4 regions of the Bacillus sp. Marseille-P3661 genome follow, and region 1 is predicted to be linked to each of the others. Evidence: predicted binding sites of a transcription regulator. Region 1 holds the regulator's gene; each other region holds the start of a gene.
The links. The regulator Rex, encoded in region 1, represses fermentation and respiration genes when NADH is low (regulators of the CRP and FNR family bind a similar motif). The targets are predictions, from matches to a motif close to TTGTGAAATATTTCACAA.
Positions count from the first base shown of each region.

Region 2: a site for Rex is predicted at 1,437-1,454, ahead of C1724_RS13005 (cytochrome ubiquinol oxidase subunit I). Genes of this name have one in related genera too.
Region 3: a site for Rex is predicted at 1,248-1,265, ahead of C1724_RS13960 (TIGR04053 family radical SAM/SPASM domain-containing protein). Genes of this name have one in related genera too.
Region 4: a site for Rex is predicted at 1,825-1,842, ahead of C1724_RS04990 (4Fe-4S dicluster domain-containing protein). Genes of this name have one in related genera too.

Region 1 covers NZ_LT965959.1:137,104-140,321, forward strand. Annotated here, with positions in the region: gene C1724_RS24655 (ABC-F family ATP-binding cassette domain-containing protein) at 1-673, opposite strand, end outside; gene moaC (cyclic pyranopterin monophosphate synthase MoaC) at 823-1,308, shown strand; gene C1724_RS24665 (redox-sensing transcriptional repressor Rex) at 1,344-2,012, shown strand; gene C1724_RS24670 (YdiK family protein) at 2,083-2,277, opposite strand; gene C1724_RS24675 (CPBP family intramembrane glutamic endopeptidase) at 2,368-3,087, opposite strand.
Region 2 covers NZ_LT965954.1:405,510-408,727, reverse strand. Annotated here, with positions in the region: gene C1724_RS13015 (TerC family protein) at 1-312, shown strand, start outside; gene C1724_RS13010 (ZIP family metal transporter) at 492-1,223, shown strand; gene C1724_RS13005 (cytochrome ubiquinol oxidase subunit I) at 1,603-2,931, shown strand; gene C1724_RS13000 (cytochrome d ubiquinol oxidase subunit II) at 2,945-3,218, shown strand, end outside.
Region 3 covers NZ_LT965954.1:610,767-613,984, reverse strand. Annotated here, with positions in the region: gene C1724_RS13970 (hypothetical protein) at 1-148, opposite strand, end outside; gene C1724_RS13965 (Crp/Fnr family transcriptional regulator) at 318-1,016, opposite strand; gene C1724_RS13960 (TIGR04053 family radical SAM/SPASM domain-containing protein) at 1,327-2,448, shown strand; gene C1724_RS13955 (YwiC-like family protein) at 2,727-3,218, shown strand, end outside.
Region 4 covers NZ_LT965953.1:1,065,569-1,068,786, reverse strand. Annotated here, with positions in the region: gene napA (nitrate reductase catalytic subunit NapA) at 1-1,028, opposite strand, end outside; gene C1724_RS04990 (4Fe-4S dicluster domain-containing protein) at 1,086-1,682, opposite strand; gene tatA (twin-arginine translocase TatA/TatE family subunit) at 1,996-2,190, opposite strand; gene moaA (GTP 3',8-cyclase MoaA) at 2,375-3,218, opposite strand, start outside.

The DNA.
Region 1 (3,218 bases):
AATAGCGGTCGTGAGAAACCAGTAATAGTGCTCCAGGATAACCTTGTAAATATTGTTCAAGCCATGTCATGGTTTCAATATCTAAGTGGTTAGTAGGTTCATCCAAAATTAATAGATCTGGCTTAGTGAGCAGAAGTTTACCTAAAGCCAATCTCGTTTTCTGGCCACCGCTTAAAGATTGTATAGGTGTGTTATAATTAAAGCTAGTAAAATTTAATCCATGTAATACGGTGCGAATATCTGCTTCATATTGATAACCGCCTTCATCTTTAAAAGCAATTTGTAATTCGTCATATTCTTTTAATACTTTTTCATACTTAGCTGTATCATTTAAATAAGCGGGGTCACCCATTTGCATTTCTAATTCTCTAAGCTTTGTTTCTTTTTGTTTTAAATGCTGGAATACAGTCATCATCTCTTCCCATATTGATAAACTAGATTCGAGGCCTGTATCCTGCGCAAGGTACCCAATTGTTAAATCTTTCGGCTTAATCAATTCACCTGAATCATATGATAATTGGCCTGCTATTATTTTAAGCAAAGTAGACTTTCCGGCTCCATTTCTTCCAACAAGAGCAATTCTATCTTTTGCTTGTACTTCTAATTTGATATTAGATAAAATAGGATCAGCACCATAATATTTCGTTATTTGATTTACTTGGAGTAAAATCATGTCCGTTCACCTCTTCATCGCATTAACCTTTAGTTTATCGTAAAATGCCTGAAGCGGGCAACAAATCACCACTTGGAAATTTCTTTATTTTATAAACGACAGAACATTCAAAATAGTGTATAGTCACATATAAGGGGATGACAATCAATATGTCTTTTACACATTTCAACGAGCAAGGTAGAGCAAAAATGGTAGATATTACTGATAAAAATGAAACCGTCCGTATGGCTATTGCGCATTCCAGCATTCAAGTCAACGAAGAGATCTATACAAGTATTATTGAAAATAAAATGAAAAAAGGCGATGTTTTGGCAGTTGCGCAAGTTGCGGGTATTATGGCTGCTAAGAATACATCAGATTGGATTCCTATGTGTCATCCATTAATGTTAAAGGGTGTTGACATTTCTTTTTCATGGGAAGAAAAAGCACCTGATTACATATTGAACATAGAAGTAACAGTAAAAACAAAAGGCAGTACGGGTGTCGAAATGGAGGCATTAACTGCTGCTTCGGCGACTGCACTTACCGTATATGATATGTGTAAAGCAGTTGATAAAGGTATGATCATTGGGGCGACTTACTTATTAGAAAAAACCGGTGGAAAGAGCGGTAATTTTCATAGAGAAAAAATATAGATTAAGTGAGAAACTAAAACTGTGGGAGGGATGATATGAATATCGACCAAAATCAGAACAAAATTCCTCAGGCTACTGCAAAACGTTTACCTTTGTATTATCGTTTTATAAAAAACTTACATGCCTCGGGAAAACAGCGGGTTTCATCAAAAGAACTAAGCGATGCCGTAAAGGTGGATTCCGCTACAATTCGTCGGGATTTTTCATATTTTGGTGCACTGGGTAAAAAGGGCTATGGTTATAATGTTAACTACTTATTATCTTTTTTTAGACAAACGCTTGATCAAGATGAAATTGTTAAGGTTTGTTTAATCGGTGTTGGTAATTTAGGTACAGCATTTTTACATTATAATTTTACAAAAAACAATAATTCGAGCATTGAGATGGCGTTTGATATAAATCGAAGTAAAGTAGGTTCTGAAGTAGGCGGAGTGCCTGTTTTTCATTTAGATGATTTAGAAAGTAAAATTAAGAATGAGTTTGAAGTGGCTATCCTGACTGTTCCGGCTTCGGCTGCTCAACAAATCACAGACCGTCTCGTTAACTCTGGAATTAAGGGTATTTTAAACTTTACTCCTGCAAGAATCAATGTACCGGAGGAAGTAAGAATACACCATATTGATTTGGCGATCGAACTGCAATCATTAATATATTTTTTAAAACATTATCCATTATCACATGATGAAGAAGAAGAGGAAGAATAAAGGTTAGATAAAGTGCTTTTATAAATTAAAACACCTGGTACTAGTGAACATGCCAGGTGTTTTGTTATTTTTATTTTTTTGACTGTAATCTACTTTTTACGGTGAAGAACCGGATAGCAGCTGAGAAATCAAAGGTAGCTACGAGCATTAATAAGACCGTGGTCAAGTTCCAAATAGTTTCCTCCACGCTTTCAACTGCTAGAAAGGTAAATAATCCTCCCATAGCTGCATAGATTAGTCCCATTGTATAAGGTGTAGTCTTCATTTAAAAACCTCCAATAATAAAAGCACAAATAAAAAGGATTATAATTAACTATTGACGAATTATATTAAAGTGAACATTTTTTGATAATTTTTACAAATTTAGTAAGGAAATGAAACTTTGCATTTGGTCATATTGTTGCTGTAGTTTTTCGAGATCATCTGCGAATACGAATCGTATAACAACAACGAAGGTATTCATAGAAACGTGGGCAACAATTGGGACAAGAATTCTCTTTGTCTTAACATATAGATAAGAGAATACGAAACCCATAGCTGTATATACCAGTAAATGAGCAAAGTCCATGTGCACTACAGCGAAAATGATTGAGCTAAAAATTGCCGCCAACCAGAAATTGAATTTTTTATAAAGACTACCAAAAATAATTTGGCGGAAGATAATTTCTTCAAATATTGGTCCGACAATAGAAGTAACGATAATAAAAATTGGAGTGGCTTTTGCAATTTCAACTAACATGTCTGTATTTTCAGAGCCAACTTCGATTCCAAAGACATACGTTTCAATAATAGCTGCCACATACTGCGCGAAAAAAGCTAAAAAGACTCCGCCAATAGCCCATTGCGCAGCAACTAGGCGGGAAACGCGCTCTCTTGAATCATGCCGTTGTTTAATATCAGGTACTAATAGAATCATAACTATTATTAAACCAACAGTAAAGCTTATAACAGTCCAAATAGCTAGAGCAGAATCGTTAGACATTCCCATGGATAATAACAATTTAAAACCAAATAGATAGCCGGAAAATTGAACGAGAATATATGTAAGTATCGTTAATAAATATCTAGTTTTCAATATAATATCTCCTTTTTAAGATAAAGTATAACTTTAATTGGTACTCTAGTGTTTTGGGTGAATCCAGTTTCAGCGCTTACGCATTTTGTTTTACCTTCGTATTTTAACATACTTATGGGATAAGGTAGAAA
Region 2 (3,218 bases), on a different contig from region 1:
GTTATCTTTGCCGGTGGTTTTATAGGCTTAGTTATCATGCGATTTGCCGCTAATGTTTTTGTAGCTTTATTACATCGCAAACCTGGATTAGAATTAGCAGCATTTTTTATCGTAGGGTGGGTTGGGATTAAGTTAGCCGTTTACACGCTATCGCATCCAGCACTTGCCGTATTGCCTGAGCACTTTGCAGAATCAAAGGAATGGAAAGTAACGTTTTATGTTGTACTCATATTAATTGCGTTAATTGGTTGGTTTTTTTCAAAAGAAAAAGAAACTGTCGAAAAGGGATCTTCTTCTTCGTCTACAATTTAATTTATTACTATATAAAGAGTGGGGAAACTCACTCTATTTTTTTATATAAAATTCGTGATCTTACTTTTTTTATTTGATTAGTTTAATGAGCCTTCTGTTGAATTTACTGCTATAATAATGTTTATTATTCTTTTTAATGGAATCACGACAAGTTTTTTTATTGTGATGGAGGAGCAAATATGTTAGATGCTATTTTAGGAAGTGCCATTTCTGCTTTCTCAACGGGTCTTGGTGCTGTGCCCATTATTTTTTTAAAGGGTGTTACTCATAAGTGGAGAGACATGCTATTAGCTTATACGGCTGGTATTATGACTGCGGCTTCTACTTTTAGTTTAATACCAGAAGCGCTGGAGACCTCGAATTTATTTGTAGTAATGGTTGGCTTAATATTTGGAACAATCGTCCTTAATTTTCTTGAAGGCAATATTCCACATATTGATTTAAAGCATACACGATTTGATCTAGAAATTGACAGAAAAACAACATTAATTATATCAGCTATTACACTTCACAATATACCAGAAGGTCTATCAGTCGGAGTTAGTTATGCGTCGGGAAATGGTGAATTGGGTTCGTTAATTGCATTTGCTATAGGCTTTCAAAATATACCAGAAGGTTTTTTAGTCGCACTGTTCTTGGTAAATCAAAATGTAACGAAGTGGAAAGCATTAATAATTGCAACATTGACAGGCGTTATTGAGATTTTTATGGCAATAATCGGATATTTGCTATCTGCCAAAGTTGATGGACTAGTACCATATGGACTAAGTTTTGCAGCTGGAGCAATGTTATTTATTATATATAAGGAGTTAATACCAGAGAGTCATGGTGACGGTAATGAACGTTTTTCTACGTATGCCTTTATTTTTGGCTTAATTACAATGTTATTTATGGTTACCGAACTAGGCTAACTTAATTCTGTATATAGATTTAACAAATTTACTAACAAGCCCATTGATCATTCAATAGGGCTTTTTTTAGATTAGGAAATTATTAAATACAAATGACCTGTCGGGGCAGGGCGCTTGCCCTCTTATTCATCAAGATCCCCTTATAGAAAATCGTCATAAATTAGTCACATTTGCACTATTTGTATAGTGTAAACCTCGATTATAATAATTGTAATGTGAAGAAAATCACAAACTAATATTCGGGGTGAGAGTGGATGAACACTGGAAAAAAACAAGAGAAATGGTTGTTAATCGTTTGTTTGGCAGTAGGATTGATAATGTCTTTATCCCTAATTGGTCGTCTTTTTCGCTAAAAGTATAAGTACTGGAGGTATTACAAATGCTTGAATACGATGCAACCTTGTATAGCAGGCTGTTAACTGCACTGACATTAGCTTTCCATATTATTTATGCGACCATTGGGGTCGGCGTACCTTTAATGATTGCCCTAGCTCATTGGATTGGAATCAAAAACAATGATCAGCATTATCTACTGCTGGCTCGTCGCTGGATGAGAGGGTTTGTTATTACTGTGGCTGTAGGAGTTGTAACCGGAACAGCTATCGGAATTCAATTAAGTTTACTTTGGCCAAGGTTTATGGAAGTTGCGGGACAGGTGATTGGTTTACCATTATTCCTAGAAACATTTGCGTTCTTTTTTGAAGCAATTTTCCTCGGTATATATATTTATACATGGGACCGGTTTAAAAAGCCAATACATCATTTCTTATTTATCATTCCAGTTGTATTAGGTGCGTCAATGTCGGCCGTATTTATTACAATGGTAAATGCTTTTATGAACACCCCTCAAGGCTTTGATATCCAGAATGGGGTGATCACAGGAATTCAACCGCTTTTAGCAATGTTTAATCCAGCCACACCCACAAAGGTTGCCCATGTATTAACGTCGGCATATATGACATCAGCGTTTGTTCTTGCCACAATTGCAGCTTATCAATTATTTAAAGGTAAGAAACATGTTTATTATAAAAAGGCTCTACATTTAACCTTAGTTGCAGGGTTTATATTTTCGCTCGCTACAATGATTGTGGGAGATCTTTCAGGTAAGTTCTTAGCCGAATACCAGCCAGAAAAACTTGCTGCAGCTGAGTGGCATTTTGAAACAGAAGGCGAAGCGCCTTTAGTGCTATTTGGAGTATTAAATGAAAACAACGAAGTGGAGAAGGGGCTTACGATTCCATATGCGCTAAGTATACTTGCTCATGGCACAACAACGGGTGAAGTTATTGGTCTTAATGAATTTGCCGAAGATGAAATTCCACCGTTGTATATTCACTATTTATTTGACTTAATGGTTTGTATCGGTGTGCTCTTAACAACTATATCAATGCTTTATGTTGTATTGAAACGATTTAGAAAAAGTTGGGCGTATAATCGCTTATTATTATTTTTTACAACGATAAGTGGGCCGTTGGCGTTAATTGCAATTGAATTGGGTTGGATATTTGCTGAAGTAGGAAGACAGCCCTGGGTTTTAAGAGGTTATATGAAAACTGTGGAAGGATCCACAACCTCTCCGCATGTTGACACAATGCTGGTTGTTTTCATCATTCTTTACATCATCTTAGGAGTTGGAAGTGTTGTTGTTCTGCGAAGAATGTTTAAAAACAATCCTGCTGAAAAAGAGTTATTAGAAAAAGGGCTATAGGGGGGGAGGATTAATGGATTTAGAAATAATCGGAATTACAGTACTGGGGATTTTTTTATTCGGATATTTGATCGTTGGATCAATTGATTTTGGTGCAGGATTTTATAGTACGTACAGTGATTGGGCCGGAAAGAAACATATAATCCATCGCGTGATCCAGCGCTATTTATCTCCTGTTTGGGAAGTAACAAACGTGTTCTTGGTATTCTTTTTTGTAGGTATTGTTGGTTTTTTTCCAAAGACAGCTTATTATTATGGCTCTGCCTTACTTATACCAGGAAGTATTT
Region 3 (3,218 bases), on a different contig from region 1:
GAATTCGAAATGCTCCATTTACGATCAAATCTCCGCTAAAAATTAATGCAAATTGAGAGCCTGCGAATGCTAGTAAACTATAAAATATAAAGGAAAATGGCAATTTTATATTTGTTTCTGTTTTAGAAAGACCCGCTAGTCCATTCATGGTGTCACCTCCGACAGCTAAAGATTAACTTATGCTCTTATGATAACCATTTTCATTTGATAATTAAGTGATATAAATCACGAATTAAACAAAATGTTCGAAATGAAGGGTACTTGAATATTATGGAAGGGTATTTCATAAAAAAAAGCCAACCAATGGTTGACTTTAGCTAAAATAATTGATCTTTTAATTTTTCGATTTCTATAATATATAGACCTTCTGAATTTGTATTGAGCAGTTCTTTCTTTTTAAGTTGATTTAAAGTTCTACTGACTGTTTCTCGTGAACTTCCAATCATATTAGCTAATTCCCGATTTGTAAAGGGAGTAGTAATTAATAATTTTTTTTCATCACCATTAATCGGAACTCCGTGGTCATGACTTAAACGTAGAAGTAGTTTTATGATTTGTTCATAAGTATTAGATAATATTTGTTCTTCAAGGCGTTCTTGGAGATCGATTATTTTTTCTCCCATAACTCTGAATAATTTAATACTTACCTCTGGATATTTAACAAGAATTTGTTCGAAATTAGCAATTGGTATGACAACTATACTAGATGGTTCTAATACTTCTGCATGTGCCGGAAATTCACCTTTACGGAAAAAGCCAACATGTGGAAACATATCACCGTCTTTTAATACAGAAACAATTTGTTCCTTGCCGTTAAAATCCGTTTTGTAGATTTTAACTTTCCCACTATGAATGAAAAATACACGATCAAGTGGATCCCCCTGCATAAAAACATGTGTCCTTGGTTCAAAAGTTCTTGTTTGGGAGATATCAATAATGGGTTGTAACTCATCATCGGTTAATTCTTTAAAAATTGTAAAACTATGGAGCAGCTTTGTAATTGAAATTGATGACATTTTATTCCACCCTTTTATATATCGTTATTTCCGTACTATATATGTTTATATATTTGAATGTATTTAATTATATTGTATCAAATCTCATACAGGTTGAAAAAACAAAAAAACATAATAACTGATAATACAACATTTATTAAATTTGAGTTATATATTTCTTACTATATTTGTATTTTCATATGTTAACTTTGATCTATTAATTAAGGTACAACTTTGTGAACACTCCATGATATGTGATATATGTCACATAATTAGCTTGTTGTTAACTGTAAAATGTATTCATAGTTTTACAGAGAAGGAGTGGATTCACGTGTTTAGTCGTGATTATCATAAAGATCCATTTATTGTTATATGGGAGTTAACAAGAGCTTGTCAGCTAAAATGTCTACACTGTCGCGCTGAGGCGCAATATAAACGCGATCCTCGCGAGTTATCGTTTGAAGAAGGAAAAAAACTAATAGATGATATATATGAAATGAATAATCCAATGTTAGTATTTACCGGTGGAGATCCACTGATGCGTGAGGATGTATACGATATTGCTGATTATGCGATAAAAAAAGGTGTTCGTGTATCCATGACACCAAGTGCAACACCCAATGTGACAAAAGAAGCAATAGAAAAAGCGAAGGAAGTTGGTCTTGCGCGTTGGGCCTTTAGTCTAGATGGACCAACAGCCGAGATACATGATCATTTTAGAGGTACGAACGGCTCATTTGATCTCACAATGAAAGCTATCAAATATTTACATGAACTGGAAATCCCGATTCAAATTAATACTGTCATCTCTCGTTATAATATTGATGTATTAGATGAAATGGCAAAGCTGATCGAAGAATTAGATTGTGTATTATGGAGTGTATTTTTCTTAGTACCAACGGGACGTGGCCAAGAATCAGACATGATTTCGCCAGTACAACATGAACAAGTTTTCACGTGGTTGTATAAATTGAGCAAACGAGTTAAATTTGATATTAAAACAACTGCAGCTCAACATTATCGAAGAGTGGTTATTCAGAACAAGATGAGAGAAAATCTTACAGATAACGACGGTATTAATTATGAAGATGCATTAATGCATGGTTCAACAGGTACAATTGATGGACTAGGTCGTGCACCAAAAGGTGTAAATGATGGAAATGGATTTGTATTTATTTCACATATTGGGGATGTCTATCCAAGTGGATTATTACCAGTAAAGGCTGGAAATATTAGAGAAACTCCAATAGCTGAAATTTATCGTCAATCACCCATTTTCAAGTCTTTACGTAACCCGGATATGTACAAAGGAAAGTGCGGCGTATGTGAATTTAGACATGTATGCGGCGGTTCAAGGTCTAGAGCGTATGCAATGACAGGTGATTATCTAGAAAGTGAACCATTCTGTGTATATATACCTAAAGCGTTAAGGAAGAAACAAGAACAAGTTTAAACAGCCTAGCAGGAATAATTTTAGGTCTAGCTCCTAAATTTCAAAATGCTTTCTATCATAATTAGTTATTATATAGTCGGCAGAAGGTAAACTGCCGACTTTTTATCGGTTAGAAAAATTTACTTCAGCTGAAGTGCTTTGAGGAGTGTGAAGCCAGGAAACTAGAAATATGATAAGTGGGTCTAAATGACAATCTAAGGACTGACGAAATATTGGTACTTGTAGAAATTTGGATATGTATTTCTAAATGATAAAATATATAGCAAGAGGTGAGGTTGATGAAATTATTGTTACCTAAACAGCATGGGGCATGGGCCATGTTAATTTTACCTTTTGTACTAGGAATGGTGATTGGCGGGCCAAGCTGGTTACACATATCATTATTTATTGGATGGTTAATGCTTTATTTAGCTACTTATCCTTTTATTATGCTCTTTAAAGGCAAGCAAAAAAAGTTACATCTAAAATGGACAGGGATTTATGGTGGGATTGCAATAGCATCATTAATTATCCCGGTTATTTATGTACCACAGCTTATTTATTTTGGACTAGCTATGGCACCGTTCTTCCTGATTAATATTTATTATGCGAAACGAAATCAGGAAAGGGCATTACTTAATGATTTTAGTGCGATTGCGGCATTTGGAATAGGTGGTGTTGCCAGTTATTATGTTGGACAAGGTATTATTTCAGAGCATGCAATATTAATTTGGGTTTGCTCACTATTATTCTTTATGGGCAGTGCATTTTTTGTGAAAACATTAATTAGA
Region 4 (3,218 bases), on a different contig from region 1:
GTATAGTAGCTAACCTTTTCTTTTAACTCATCAAAGGTAATGGTCCAGGCTTTACCAGAAGATGCACCGGGTTCTGTTACATCATAGTCATCTTTTAATGAGTGTCCTAAGTTCTCGGTACCAGCCTTAAATTGACAATGTGTTTCAACGAACTTTTTATCATATTTTTCATTTTGGATTAAATAATTGATAATTGCATTCGCAATCGCCAAGTCACTTTGAGGTTTAAACACCATTAACTTGTCAGCAGTTTCACTTGTCCGTGATTCACGTGTTGTTAAATCGTAATGCTTAACATTTGTTCCGCTTAATTTACGCGCTGTTAAGCGAGAGTATAAAACTGGATGCATCTCTCCCATATTTGCTCCCCAAGTAACAAATACATCTGCTAAGTCTAAATCTTTATAGGATCCCATTGGTTCGTCAGATTGGAATGTAGTCATAAAACCTACAACTGCACTGGCCATACATAAACGCGCATTTGGATCAATATTATTATTCAACAGACCTGCTTTCCAAAACTTAACAGAAACATAGCCATCCATTATTGTTTGTTGTCCTGAACCCCAGAATGCAATGGACTTTGGATCCTTTTCCCAGTTTTCTTTCAGCTTTTTCGATACTATTTCTAGAGCTTCCTCCCATGAAGCTTCGCGAAATCCTTCCATCGTTCCTTTTTTACTATTATCTTCACGAATTAACGGTTTTGTTAGACGGTCTTTTCCAAATAGGATTTTAGCAACATAGTAACCTTTAATACAATTTAACCCACGACTTGACCGGTTATCTGGATCGCCTTTAGCAGCAACAACTTTCCCATTTTTCGTTCCAACAAGAACTCCACACCCTGTACCACAAAAACGACATACTGTACTTTTCCATTCTTCCGGTTCAATACTCTCTACCTGTTGTACTGCTATTTCTTCTTCTGGTGCCGGTGCATTGGATTTTTTAGAAGAACATCCAGCGGCAGCAAGCGCTGCAGAAATGGCTGTTGCTTTTAGCAAACTTCGTCTTGTTAAATTCATTGCTAATCCTCCCTTTATCCTATCGGATTAAAATTTATGAAAAAACAACATCAAACTCTAAAATAGTTCCTGAACCTCACGAGGCTTTATCTTTATAGGCAGAGGGTTGTCCATTACGCAACGTTGCACACAGATTCCACATCCTACGCATTTTTCCGGATTTATTACCGGTGCAAATATAGCATGAGTATTGTCACCTGGCCTTAAATGGTATTTAATCATAATCGCTTCATCAATAAGTGGACATACTCGATAACAAACTTCGCAACGCATACCCTGATATGCAATACACGTTTTCTCATTTATAACAGCAATCCCCATTTTGACATCTTCTTTTTTTTCAATTCCAGATAAAGCCTCAGTTGGACAAACAGCTACGCATGGAAAGTCAGCACAAAGCATGCAAGGTATATCTCTAGCATCAATATAAGGGGTACCTAATCCAAGACCAAAATCTTCTTTCCCCATTTTGATACTATCGTAAGGACATGCTAGATTACATTTTCCACAGCGGACGCATAGTGCAAGAAACTCGTCTTCATCTACAGCTCCTGGGGGACGTAAAGCAGATTTGCTGCCAGGTTTCATCATGTTAAGTAACTCATAGGCAGCGAAACCACCAATTAATACCCTGAGTAGGCTTAGTCCTTTCATACCACTCCCCGCTCCCTTAGATATTAAAATCCACACAAGTTTTTGAAAACTTAGATCTATGTAGTATTCAAATTCTTGTTGTAAACAGTGTTTAAAAGATCGATCTTTAATTGAGAGTATATTCCAAGCAACTCTTTAAGAAGTGTGATAAATGTCACATATTAAACCGTTATATAATGACACTTTTGTGACTAAGATCACTTTCCTTTTTTAATAAAATGAAAAAATAGACATAAAAAAAAACACAAGGAGTTCCTTGTGTTTTTTGAGGTCTTTGGTAGCTACGGAGGTCTAAAGATTATTAAAGACCTTATTAGCTTTTATTTTCAATAATTTTATCTTTTTCATCTACTGAATCATCCTTAGTTAATTCGCGTGCAGAATTTTTAAACTCTCTTAAGGTTTGACCAGTAGCCTTCCCGATTTCAGGTAGTTTTTTTGGTCCAAAAACAATAAGTGCTAATAGTAAAATGAGGATCAACCCTGGAATACCAATATTTGTTAACATTGTTTCATCCTCCCGAACGTACTTGATAACAGTTTCTATGATGCAACGCCATTTTATCAAAAACTTCTAATTTTAACAGTGATATTTTTCACAATAATAGTGACAATATGTTGAAATTCAATTCAATATAAATGGTTTCTTTTACGAAAATATCAGGTATATGAAGTACAAAATAAACCTAATATTAACCACCAATATATGACATTTCAATTTTACTTTTTCTTTTTGAGTTATTTACCGTATGTTCTTTACGTTCATCAGAATAACGATCCTTCCTATATGTCCATTGATGACTAACTGATTTTAATAGCAGTTCATCTGTAACTCCGTCTCTGATAAGTTTTCGAAGATCAAATCCTTTTTCTGCAAATAAACATGTATATAATTTACCATCAGCAGAAAGCCTTGCTCTTGTACAAGAAGAACAGAAGGAATCTGTAACAGATGAAATAACTCCAAACTCTGCGTCAGAATCAAGATAGCGGTATCTACTAGCAACCTCACCAAAGTAATTTGGATCAATAGGTTCAACTGGGATTTCTGCAGCTATCTTTTCTACTATGTCCTTTTTTGAAACTACTTGTTCTAAATTCCAACCATTGGTATTTCCTACATCCATAAATTCAATGAATCTCAAAGTAATGTTTTTCTCTTTAAAAAAGCGTGCCATAGGCAAGATTTGATCATCATTCATACCTTTTTTTACAACCATATTAATTTTAATAAACAAACCAGCATCCTGGGCGGCCTCAATCCCTTTTAAAACGGCTTTCACTTGAACATTTCGACCATTTATACTTCCAAACAGCTTATCGTTAAGCGCGTCAAGACTTATATTCACACGATTTAATCCCGCTTTTTTCAAGGCAACAGCATGTTTCGGAAGATGCACTCCGTTTGTCGTTAACGCAATATCATTTATACCCTCTATTGAATTTAACCTTTCGATTAATGTTGGTAAGTCCTTGCGAAGAAGGGGTTCTCCACCTGTTAAACGGATCTTTTCAACACCTAATTGCGCAAATGCT